Regions from separate parts of the Bacillus sp. FJAT-27231 genome, predicted to be linked through region 2. Evidence: predicted binding sites of a transcription regulator. Region 2 holds the regulator's gene; each other region holds the start of a gene.
What was found. Region 2 encodes LexA, which represses DNA repair genes until DNA is damaged. Its sites were predicted from a motif close to CGAACATATGTTCG; they were not measured.
Positions count from the first base shown of each region.

Region 1: a site for LexA is predicted at 2,411-2,424, ahead of parE (DNA topoisomerase IV subunit B). Genes of this name have one in related genera too.
Region 3: a site for LexA is predicted at 2,733-2,746, ahead of uvrB (excinuclease ABC subunit UvrB). Genes of this name have one in related genera too.

Region 1 is NZ_LFZU01000001.1:1,626,939-1,631,227, reverse strand. It holds gene parC (DNA topoisomerase IV subunit A) at 1-404, opposite strand, end outside; gene parE (DNA topoisomerase IV subunit B) at 409-2,364, opposite strand; gene AC623_RS07690 (CoA-binding protein) at 2,603-3,013, opposite strand; partial or broken gene AC623_RS07685 (winged helix-turn-helix transcriptional regulator) at 3,200-3,480, opposite strand; partial or broken gene AC623_RS07680 (GlcG/HbpS family heme-binding protein) at 3,758-4,153, shown strand; gene AC623_RS07675 (purine/pyrimidine permease) at 4,271-4,289, opposite strand, start outside.
Region 2 is NZ_LFZU01000001.1:1,407,483-1,411,771, reverse strand. It holds gene tkt (transketolase) at 1-105, opposite strand, end outside; gene AC623_RS06705 (DUF896 domain-containing protein) at 337-570, opposite strand; gene AC623_RS06700 (YneB family resolvase-like protein) at 684-1,340, opposite strand; gene yneA (cell division suppressor protein YneA) at 1,346-1,666, opposite strand; gene lexA (transcriptional repressor LexA) at 1,826-2,443, shown strand; gene kynU (kynureninase) at 2,716-4,002, opposite strand; gene AC623_RS06680 (CPBP family intramembrane glutamic endopeptidase) at 4,230-4,289, shown strand, end outside.
Region 3 is NZ_LFZU01000001.1:3,540,565-3,544,853, forward strand. It holds gene uvrA (excinuclease ABC subunit UvrA) at 1-606, opposite strand, end outside; gene uvrB (excinuclease ABC subunit UvrB) at 614-2,593, opposite strand; gene AC623_RS17105 (sulfite exporter TauE/SafE family protein) at 2,794-3,579, opposite strand; gene AC623_RS17110 (rhodanese-like domain-containing protein) at 3,605-3,964, opposite strand; gene AC623_RS17115 (metal-sensitive transcriptional regulator) at 4,011-4,271, opposite strand.

The DNA of each region.
Region 1 (4,289 bases), 220 kb from region 2:
TCTTTTAACAGTTCTCCCGAAATAGCGGACAGTCTTGCTTCTGTATAACGCATCGCAGCCGGTGGATCACCGTCAACAGAACCGTTGTTACCATGCATTTCGACAAGCAGCTGACGAAGCTTCCACTCCTGGCTCATCCGCACCATTGCATCATAAACAGAAGAGTCACCATGCGGGTGGAAATTCCCGATTACATTACCGACCGTTTTAGCTGATTTTCGGAATCCCTTTTCATGTGTATTCCCCTCTGTATGCATAGCGTATAGAATCCGGCGCTGTACCGGCTTTAACCCATCCCGGGCATCAGGAAGCGCCCGTTCCTGAATAATATATTTACTATAACGCCCAAATCGGTCTCCGAGCACCTCTTCAAGCGGTAAGTCTTGAAATACTTCTTTTTGCATCTATTTATTCCTCCTTGCCGACTGAAAGATTCTCATTCTCTAAAATATTGCTGTCATCTTCCAGCCCGAAAGCAACATTTGATTCAATCCATTTTCGGCGCGGCTCTACTTTGTCACCCATCAACGTTGTCACGCGGCGCTCGGCACGAGCAGCGTCATCAATTAACACACGGATCAGCGTTCTCGTATCCGGATTCATCGTTGTTTCCCACAGCTGATCGGCGTTCATCTCACCAAGACCTTTATAGCGCTGCAGCATGCACCCTTTTCCTACTCGTTTCATCGTTTCTGCGAGTTCTTCATCTGTCCACGCATACTCTACTTTTTCTTTTTTTCCGCTTCCTTTACTTACTTTGTAGAGTGGCGGCAAGGCAATATACACTTTACCCGCTTCGATAAGAGGCTTCATATAACGATAAAAGAAGGTAAGCAGCAAGACTTGAATATGGGCACCATCCGTGTCGGCATCCGTCATAATAATCACTTTGTCGTAATTCGTGTCTTCAACATTAAAATCCGGCCCTACGCCTGCACCGATCGCATGGATGATCGTGTTAATTTCCTCATTCTTAAAAATGTCCGCCAGCTTGGCCTTTTCCGTATTAATGACTTTTCCACGCAAAGGGAGCACTGCTTGAAACCGGCGGTCGCGCCCTTGTTTAGCTGATCCGCCAGCTGAGTCCCCCTCTACTAAATACAGTTCATTTTTTTGAGGGTTTCGTGACTGTGCAGGAGTTAATTTTCCAGAAAGAACGCCTTCATTCCGCTTCCGCTTCTTTCCACTGCGGGCATCTTCGCGTGCCTTTCTCGCTGCTTCTCTTGCCTGGGCTGCTTTAATCGCCTTTTTAATTAAGAGAGAGCTTGTTTCCGGGTTTTCTTCCAAGAAATAAGACAGCTGTGAAGAAACGACGCTGTCTACTGCTGATCGGGCTTCACTTGTACCGAGCTTTCCTTTTGTCTGTCCTTCGAATTGCAGCAATTCTTCTGGTATGCGTACAGACACAACAGCCGCTAATCCTTCACGAATATCGGTACCTTCGAGATTTTTGTCTTTTTCTTTCAATAAGTTCACTTTACGGGCATATTCATTGAATACTCTTGTCATCGCCGTGCGGGCTCCTGCTTCATGCGTGCCGCCGTCCTTCGTCCGGACGTTGTTTACGAATGACAGGATCGTTTCAGAATAACCGTCATTAAACTGGAAAGCGAAATCTACTTCAATGCTGTTCTGCTCTCCTGAAAAAGAAACGACCTGATGCAACGTATCTTTTTCTCCGTTTAAATACTTAACGAATTCCTCGATGCCTTTTTCATAATAAAAAACTTCTTCTAATTTTTGACGCTCATCAGTCAAACTAATTTTCATGCCTTTTAATAAAAAGGCCGATTCTCTTAACCGTTCGCTCAATGTATCGAAGTTGTAGTGAATCGTACTAAAAATAGTGGGGTCCGGCTTAAAATGAATGGTGGTCCCTGTCTTTTTAGTTGTTCCGATCTTCTCAAGAGTCGTTACCGGTACGCCTCCGTTTTCAAACCGCTGCTGATAAATAAAACCATCGCGGTGAATCGTCACAGTCAGCCACTCCGATAAAGCATTCACAACGGAAGCACCAACACCGTGCAAGCCGCCGCTCGTTTTGTATCCTCCCTGGCCAAATTTTCCTCCGGCGTGCAAGATTGTTAAAATGACTTCCGGTGTCGGCTTCCCTAATTTATGCATACCAGTAGGCATTCCGCGGCCAAAATCCTGAACGCTGACTGACTGGTCTTTGTGGATCACAATTTTTATTTCCTTGCCATAGCCGGCAAGCGCTTCATCCACTGAATTATCTACGATTTCGTACACTAAATGATGCAGCCCTCGTGTGTCCGTAGAGCCAATATACATGCCTGGTCTCTTTCTAACTGCTTCTAGTCCTTCGAGAACCTGAATGGCATCATCATTGTAGTCAAAGGTCACTTCTTTTTTTGTCACAAAAATTCCCCTTTCAGACTTCCTAGAGAAACAAACAAACGTTCGTACACTTTATTATATCATAAAAATTCCAATGCTTCATCTCCTCATTCTATGGGAGCTTACAGTTGTACTGGGCCGTTCTGCATTTCCTCTGCCTTATTGTATGGTCAACAGGCCATTTATGCAAATAAGTAACAGCAAAAAACAAGCGGTGCAGTCCCGCTTGTTCGCTAATGGCTCCCTATTTTGTGAGGGCGTGTTCCACTTTTATGCATCTATCCATAATAACAGTTTTGCCTTTTTCCTTCAAAAACTCATAAGCTTCTTCGTTTGCTACTCCAAGCTGTGCCCAAAAAATATCGCAATCGATCTCAGCGAATTCCTTCGCGATTTCCGGCAAAAACTCTGAGCGGCGAAACACGTTCACAATGTCAACGGGCCCATCAATATCTTTAAGGGAGGCAACTGCTTTTTCCCCAAGCACTTCATCAACAGTAGGATTTACTGGAATAATTTTATAGCCTGCCTTCTGCATCGCTTCTGATACCATATAACTCGTCCGTTCTGGATTATCACTTAGCCCTACCACGGCAATCGTTTTTGCTTTTTTTAATAATTGTCCCATTTCTTCTCTTGTTGGATTCGTAATCATTCGTAACTCTCCTCCTTAAATGTATTAATTCGGCCTTAGGCTATCCATTTCCTTCTATCCCCTTTTATTTCCCTTTGTGCAGCTCTCAAACACTTCTCGACATCAAGGATACGGTGTTAATTCTCCTGAATAAAGACTTTTACCTGTTACCTTCTCAAGCACAAATAGTTTAAAGAAACAGAAGGCTTACGGCCATCCTAATTTCTTAACAAAAAACTTTATATTTTGCTTTCCCCCCTCGTACATCATTGGGACAATAGGCATTAAGCTTCGTCCTATGTCAGTCAATGAATACCCTACTCTTGGAGGAACTTCGGGAAATACTCTCCGATTGGTCATCCTATCCTTAAATAATAAACAATTGTAATTTTATAATTGCCGCTAATAAGTGATAAGGTTAACTCTTTTTCACAGTTAAATTGCCCCGCCTCTATCTTCTTTTTTATTTCTAATCGTAAATCATCCACAAACAATTTCCTCTTCCTGTCTTTCTTAAAAGTTTCTTTTTAGTAACTTTCTCACAAAAAGTGTGTTCTTCCATAAGAAAAAAAGCATCTTTTGGAATAAATTTCGGTTAGAAATTTTCATCATGGGCTGTTCTGATAGAAAAACACAAAGAGAGCTGTGAATATACCGCTGAAGCTATCGGAGAACTTCTAATCCGTTTACTGCTGATCTTTGAAGTTTTTCACATAAACTATGTATTTTTCTACAGGATAATCAAAAATAAGGAGGTTCATTCATATGATTAAAATTACACTAGACGCAGCAAAAGAAATTATTGCAGGTGCTGAAGAAGAAGCGAAAAAAATTGGAGTTTCCATGGTCATTCCAGTAGTGAACGAAGGTGGAAACATGGTAGCTGCCCATTGAATGGATGAGGCTTGGTTAGAGAGCATCGACATTGCCCAGAATAAAGCTTGGGAGTCTGTTGCTTTAAAAATGCCTGCCACAAACTTAGCCGCGGCTACTGTTCCGGCTGCTGAACTATACGGTTTACACACGATGAACAATGGACGCCTTGTCGTTTTCGGCGATGGAAAAGTAATAGGAGCTGTAGGCGTCAGCGGCAGTACAGTACCGCATGATGTTCAAGTGGCAGAAGCGGCTATTAAGGTATTTGACACGAAGTTTGCCTAATCATACATTTTAATTATCGTTTACCACTTTAAAGCAGATCACATGAAAAATAACCTAAAAGTCAAAACGCAACAAAAGAGCCAGTGGAATACACCGGCTCTTTTTGGCCTGTTGCCATTACTGATTGTGCGCTTTC
Region 2 (4,289 bases):
AGCCCCCATCGGCAAACCAGGGTGTCCGGAATTTGCTTTTTCAATCGCATCTATGGAAAGCGTGCGGATCGTATTCACTGCTAGCTGATCAACTGTATCAAACATGGAAAACTCCCTTTCATTACAAATATTGTTCCTTCTTAATATATAGGTGTTTCTCAAAATATACAAGATGTCTGCGAAGATCTATTGGATCAAGCTGTTGACAAACAGCTTCTTTCTTTATTGTTCGCTTGTTTGTGTTGCTTATTCTCTTCTAATCACAGCGTTTTACCTTACAATTCATCTTGTTTATTTTATTTAAATAGCAAAAAGAGCTGGTTTAGGCCAGCTCTTTTAATGCATTTTTTTTCGATTTTGAATATCTTTAATTTTTTTAGGCGTTACTTCATTGCCTTCAGGATCAAAAATCCGGACTGTTTCCACCGTATTCTTCATTGAGGTACGAAAGGCAGTTAAATATTCCTGACGCAAGTTCGTCTGCTCGACCTTTTCCTCAGGAGTTAATCCTTCCGTTTTTGATTTCTTAGAAAGTTCATTAATACGGGCAAGTTTCTCTTCAGAAAGCATAGTTGGGGTTACTGCTAATCCAGTTTTAAAATTAGCAGACTCTCCTTTCTTCTTCTTCATTTTATTGATGGCTTTATTGTATTAAAAAGAGAAGGAACAAACAAGAAAGATGCCTATTCAAGCTCTTCTTCAGCTTGTTCGGCATATTCTTTAAATCTTCTATGAACGGTTGCCTTAGATACTTGATAGCCAAACCCTTTTAAAGTCGCGGCTATCTCCTCAAACGTTAAATTATTGCGGCGCAGACGGACAATTTCTTCTATTGGTACTTCTTTTCTTTCCCTGCCGGCCGGATTTCCTCTGTTTTTTAAATTCTCTTCCGGACGAAAGCCGTTTTCGACAGCTCTCTTCATCCCCCGTTTTATTTTTAAATTGTGAATTTTCCGCTGGTACTCCTCTACCATACTCACAATTTGAATAACCATAGAATCTGATTCAGAAAGCTGTAATTCACCGTCGTCCGCAATACTGAATACTTTTACTTCCTCTTTAAACAAGCAATGCAATAAAGCGATCTTTGCGTTGCCTCTTCCAATTCTCGTTTCATCTTGGATGAGCACAGCATCAATCGGTTCTTTTTTTACTTGATCCAATAAATCAAGCATTCCCGGCCTGTCCAGCTCATAGCCGCTCACCTGCTCTTTAATTACAGCGGCTACTTCATATCCCTTTCTTGCAGCAAGACTCAGCAGTTCTTCTTCCTGACGCTGAAGTGAGGTTTCTTGAGTTTCCTTTTTAGTACTGACACGGCAATAAATAATCGCTTTCACTTATATTACTCCCCTTTAAATGCAACTTGGCCTCCGGTGTGAGAGGAGTGCGAAACAATCGGGATAACAAGAGTATCTCCCGGCAATATTTTCACAGAGTGCAGCCTGTTTTCTTTTTGTATCCACATGATAAAGTCTTCTTCTTTCATTTCTTGTCCGCTATTATACTCTTTCGCGATGCTCCAGAGAGAATCTCCTTCTTGTACAGTGATTTCTTTGTAAGGAATTTGGTCTTCACTCATACTAAAGATTAGCATTATTCCCGCTATTATTGTAACAGTCATAAATAAAAGAACAAAAAAATTCTCTTTAACAAATACTTTCACCACTAAACATCCCCTTTAAGCGAATACTCGTTCGTATGTTATTCTTATTTTAGTAAGAACATCTGTTTGTGTCAAGATTTTATTCGAACTTATGTTTGTATCCTAAAAACCGACATGGTATAATACAGGAAATAGATAAAATCTAAGAGGTGCTGACAAATGACTAAATTATCAAAGAGGCAGCAGGATATTTTGGACTTTATAAAGCTTGAAGTCAAATCAAAAGGCTATCCGCCTTCTGTGCGGGAAATTGGTGAAGCCGTCGGACTCGCATCCAGTTCTACTGTTCACGGCCATCTTGCTCGCCTAGAGAGCAAAGGGCTAATCCGCCGCGATCCAACCAAACCGCGTGCTATCGAAATATTAGAAATAGAAGAAATGGTACCGAGACAAAAAGTAATCAATGTGCCATTAATCGGGAAAGTAACAGCAGGAATGCCGATTACCGCCATCGAAAATATTGAAGAATACTTCCCTTTGCCAGAGCGGCTTGCACCAGCCGATGAACACGTATTTATGCTGGAAATTATGGGTGATAGTATGATTGAGGCAGGAATTTTGAACGGCGATTATGTTGTTGTACGCCAACAGCAGACAGCCAAGAATGGCGACATCGTTGTAGCCATGACCGAAGACGATGAAGCAACTGTGAAACGCTTCTTTAAAGAAAAAGACTTTATTCGCCTTCAACCTGAAAATTCATCTATGGAACCGATCATTTTGTCTTCCGCTACTATTCTCGGAAAAGTCATTGGTGTCTACCGAGATATTCATTAATAACAAGGTAAGCTCCTTTTTGCTCCCGTTGCTAAAAGGAGTTTTATCTTTTTAGAAGAATACTAGAGTGTTAATCTATCCTATGACCAAACCGAAGACGATATGATTGTTCTAGTTAAGAAATAATAATATTTTTTAAAAAGAGCGTAACCGTGTTACTTCCATATATCTTGAAGTCAAGGGATAGCTAGATTACTAGAATGACATAAAAAAGCCCCTGACCATTCAAAGGCCAGAGACAGAACAATCCCCCCGATTAAGCTTTCTATCTATTACGCAATAATGCCGCGTTCATTTTCAAATTGCTTGTATTGTCCTTCTTCCATAACCTTCTTTAAAATTCGCACGGCTTTCCATACATCTTCATACGAATTATATAAAGGAACAGGAGCAAAACGAATGCCATTCGGCGCCCGAAAATCCGGGATCACCCCATTCACTTTTAGCGCCTTGCAAATCCGCGCTGCTTCTTTATGTTCCAAATAAATGTGCCCCCCGCGTCTTTTATCCTCTAACGGGTTGCCTATGTTAAAGTGCACACCCGCTAATTCCCGGGAAATTAGCTTCATCATATAGCTTGTCATACATAAAGACTTCTTTCGAAGGTTTGCTATACCAGCTTCCGCGAAAATGTCCAGCGAACCAATCAATGGCGCCACACTTAATATATGGGGTGTTCCAATTTGATAGGCGCCTGCCGTTTCTGCCGGTATCATCGTATGCTCCATATCAAATTGTTTGTCTTTATTCGAACCAAACCATCCGGCAAGACCCGGCGATTTGCCAAAGTGTTTTTTATTTACATATAACCCGCCAATACTGCCTGGTCCACCGTTTAAGTATTTATACGTGCACCAAACTGCAAAATCTACTTCCCATTCACTCAACTGGTGTTCCATTGTCCCAATCGAATGGCAAAGATCAAAGCCAATGAGAATACGACGCTCATGGGCTGCTTTTGTGAGACGCTTTATATCCAGAATTTGTCCGCTTCGATAGAGGACACTTGATAAAACGATTAAAGCAACTTCTTCTGTCATCGCTTTAATTACATCCTCCTCTTCGATTAAACGCTTATCCCGGCTTTTTACACGGATTAGATGCGTTTCTGGATTATAGCCTTTCATCCTAAGCTGGCTTTGCAGTGCATATATATCAGAAGGAAAAGTAAGTTCATCCGCCAGTATTTTTGTTCTTTCGCCTCTCGGTTCATAAAAGGTGGCGACCATTTGATGCAGATTGGTCGTGGTAGAACCAGTTAAGACGACTTCTTCAGCATTTGCCCCGACTAATGGCGCTACTTTTTCTCCTAACCGTTCGGAAAGGTTGTACCACGGTTCATCCCCTTCAGTCCAACCATCAATACCAAATCGTTTCCATGAATCCAGCAAATTGAGTAACGATTTTTCTGCCCGTTTCGATAGCACCCCTAACGAATTCCCATCAAGATAGATACTCCCCTCTTGAAGATAAAATTCCTTGCGAAATGGTGCGAGCTTATCTTGTTGATCAAGCTGACGAACATACTCATATGAAGAATCAAAGCGCTTTTCGATCATTTACTTATCCCCTTTATTGTGAAGTATTTTATTCTCCCCATTCCTACTATAACGAGAAAAGCAGAAAACGTCATGTCTTGCCACAGCATTGAAAAATTAAAAGATCCTTCAGGAAAAAATAATGAGCATGTCTAAAAGTATGCCTTATCACACTAGATATAGGCAGTTAGTTGTATTCTCTTTCCTTTTCATGAGATAATTGGTACATAAATTAGGAGGATACTTATATGTCGTTGTTTATTTTTGGATCTTTGTTATTGATATTTCTTATTTTTATCTATCCTTTC
Region 3 (4,289 bases), 2.1 Mb from region 2:
AATCGAATGCTTTTTATTTTTTTCAAGTTCAATTTCTTCTTCTACTTCCCGCATTTCTCCATCAACTCGCACACGAACGTAGCCTTGACGCTTAATGTCTTCGAATACTTTCGCGTGCGTGCCTTTGCGGCCAGAAACGATCGGAGCGAGCACTTGCAGCTTTGTCCGTTCTTCATATTGCATAATGCGATCCACCATTTGCTCAATCGTCTGAGAGGTAATCTCAATACCGTGAACGGGACAAACCGGGCGGCCAACACGAGCAAACAGCAAGCGAAGGTAATCATAAATTTCCGTAACGGTCCCGACCGTTGAGCGCGGATTTCGGCTTGTTGTCTTTTGATCAATCGAAATAGCAGGTGACAGCCCTTCAATTGCATCCACGTCCGGCTTGTCCATTTGTCCAAGAAATTGGCGGGCATAAGCAGACAAAGACTCTACATAGCGCCGTTGTCCCTCTGCATAAATGGTATCAAACGCTAATGATGACTTCCCTGAACCCGATAAGCCCGTCAAAACGACGAGCTTATCGCGTGGAATGGTCACATCAATATCTTTTAAGTTGTGCGCCCTTGCCCCTTTTACAATAATCTTATCTATTCCCATATCAACGTCATCCTTCCGATTTCAACTCTAACAATGCGTCACGCAGCTGAGCGGCTAATTCGAAATCAAGCGCTTTGGCTGCTGCTTTCATCTCGCTCTCTAAGTTGGCAATGAGACGGTTTCGTTCTTGAGGTGTCAGCTTTTTCTTAGCAGCTGCTGTTTCATAGCTTTCTACTTCTTCAGCAGCATGTGTTGCCCGAATCACATCACGAATATCCTTTTGAATCGTTTGCGGTGTGATGCCATGCTTTTCGTTGTACTTCTGCTGGATTTCCCGACGCCGCTTCGTTTCTTCCATCGCTTTTGCCATGGAGTCGGTTATCTTATCGGCATACATAATAACGTGGCCGCCAGCATTACGAGCTGCCCGTCCCATCGTCTGAATAAGGGAGCGTTCAGAACGAAGGAAGCCTTCTTTATCAGCATCTAGTATTGCGACAAGTGACACTTCCGGAATATCGAGTCCCTCTCTCAGCAAGTTAATCCCGACAAGCACATCAAATTTGCCAAGCCGAAGATCACGAATGATCTCTATCCGTTCAAGCGTCTTAATTTCAGAATGAAGATACTCGACTTTGATGCCGATTTCTTTTAAATAATCCGTTAAATCTTCGGACATTTTCTTCGTTAAGGTGGTGACTAGCACTCGCTCATTTCGGGCGGTCCGCTCGTTGATTTCATTCAATAAGTCATCAATCTGACCTTCGATCGGCCGGACATCTACTGTCGGATCAAGCAGCCCGGTAGGACGGATGATTTGCTCTGTCATATGCGGTGTATGCTCTATTTCATAAGGACCCGGTGTGGCGGATACATAAACAATTTGATTCACATGATCCTCAAACTCCTCGAATTTTAACGGGCGATTGTCTTTAGCAGATGGCAGACGGAAGCCATGATCGACAAGCACCTGCTTACGCGCCTGGTCGCCATTGAACATGCCGCGAATTTGCGGAAGCGTCACGTGGGACTCATCCACTACGATTAAGAAGTCATCTGGAAAATAGTCAAGAAGTGTGTAAGGTGTAGAACCGGGCGGCCGTAACGTCAAGTGGCGCGAGTAATTCTCGATCCCCGAACAAAATCCCATTTCTCTCATCATTTCTAGATCATAGCGCGTCCGCTGTTCAAGCCGCTGTGCTTCAAGTAATTTATTTTCGGCACGCAAAATAGCGAGCTGTTCCTCCAGCTCTTTCTCAATATTCCCAATCGCTATTCTCATTTTTTCTTCACGTGTAACGAAGTGAGACGCCGGAAAAATCGCTGCGTGTTCACGATCGCCAATGATTTCCCCAGTCAATGCATCCACTTCACGGATTCGGTCAATTTCGTCACCAAAAAATTCTACACGGATACAATGTTCATCACGAGAAGCAGGAAAAATCTCCACTACATCCCCGCGCACCCGGAATGTCCCGCGTTTAAAGTCAATGTCATTCCGTTCATATTGGACGTCCACGAGTTTGCGAAGCAGCTGATTGCGTTCAATCTCCATCCCATTTCGTAAAGAAATGACGAGGTCACGGTATTCCTCCGGTGAACCTAAGCCGTAAATACACGATACGCTGGCAATAATAATGACATCATTCCGCTCAAATAATGACGATGTAGCCGAGTGGCGAAGCTTATCAATCTCATCATTGATGCTCGCATCCTTTTCAATAAACGTGTCTGTCTGCGGCACATACGCTTCCGGTTGGTAATAGTCATAGTAACTGACAAAATACTCGACAGCGTTGTTCGGAAAAAACTCCTTGAACTCGCTATACAATTGTCCGGCGAGCGTTTTATTATGAGCGATAATAAGAGTTGGTTTATTAACCTCTTTAATGACGTTAGAGATCGTAAACGTTTTTCCGGTCCCCGTTGCTCCGAGCAGTGTTTGCTCTTTCTTTCCTTCCTTTATGCCTGAAACAAGTTCGGCAATGGCCCTTGGCTGGTCCCCTTGCGGACTGTATTTAGACACAATTTCAAATTGGTTTTTCACCTTCGAACCCCCTGTCTTCTGGCAAATATACTTGTTCATTTATCTAAAAATGCTTTATTGAAAGCCTATGCCGTTTTCTTATGTTAGTAATCATAATCCCCATTTTATCATAAATGAAACCTGACTGGCTATTAATAAGCGTACGTATGTTCTTGTGTTCTCATATAAAAAAGTCCCTCCGTTAAATGGAGAGACTCTCACTATAGTAAAATATCGACCCAGATTTTAATCGCTGTAGCCGCAATCAAAATCGCCAACAGCCATTGTAAAACCTTTGTGTTTATTTTTTGTCCTGCTTTCGCTCCAAGCGGCGATGCAATAATGCTTGCTACAACCATAATCATCGCTGGCACAAATAACACTTGTCCTGTCATTAATTTTCCCGCTGTCGAACCGATCGAGGAAATAAATGTAATAGCAAGAGAGCTGGCAATAGTCATTCTTGTCGGAATTTTTAACAAGACGAGCATAATAGGCACGAGCAAAAAGGCACCGGCAGCTCCGACAATTCCGGCCCCAATTCCGACAATGAAAGCGAAGAAGGCAGCAAGCCACTTATTAAATTTCACTTCCTCCATTGGCCGATCATCTAAATTTTTCTTAGGAATAAACATCATAATCGCAGCAAGTGCCGCTAATACTCCATAAATCACATTAACGGTTGATTCTCCCATATTCTCCGATCCGAATCCCCCGATAAAGCTTCCCGCCAGGATGGCAATACCCATATAAATAATTAACGTCTTATTTAAATACTCACTCTTCCGATAAGCCCATACACCGGCAATCGTTGCGAAAAATACTTGAACCGCACTGACGCCTGCTACTTCATGAGCGGTAAAGGCCGCAAATCCTAACATAGGAGGAATATACAATAACATCGGATATTTAATAATAGAGCCGCCAATTCCAACCATTCCCGATAAAAAAGATCCAATAAAGCCAATTAAAAAAATGACAGCCATCCAGCCGATTGACCAATCCATCGCTTTTCCTCTCCTTTTCTGCTTTTTATTTCCAGGCGGCAAGACCGCCCACTACATTCGTAATCTTCTTAAATCCTTTTTTCTTTAACAGGCGCGCTGCCTTTTGACTGCGCATGCCACTCTGACACATGACGACGACTTCTCTTTCAATGTCCAGCTCATTCACTCGGACAGACAGCTGCTGCAATGGAATGTTTTGAAACCCATTAATATGACGCGCTTTAAATTCTCCCGGCGTCCGGACGTCAACCCATTGTATGTCTTTTCTTCTTATCTCCTTCTTTAGCTCGTCAGCTAGAGCATGACGAATCCCTGTCACCGGCAGCATATTTCGAATAGCTATAAAAATTAAGACCGCTACTACAAGATAAAAAACAATCGTCATCTTCGCTCTCCTTTTACGCATAGGGGTATATTTTTATTCAAAAAAATTAACGGCTCTTTACGAGTAGATCGACTGCTTCTTTTACGAGGGCGTCTGTTGGTTCCCCCTGTTCCATATTCGCACGGACACATCGCTCCAAATTTTGGCTGACAACGAGGCCCATTGTCCGTCCAACTGCACTTTGTACAGCACTCAGCTGCATAGCAACGGCTGCGCAGTCCGCTCCCTCTTCCATCATCCGCATAACTCCGCGTACCTGACCTTCAATACGTTTCAACCGATTTTGCAAGTCTTTGCCATATTCCACGGATTATCACCTCTATAC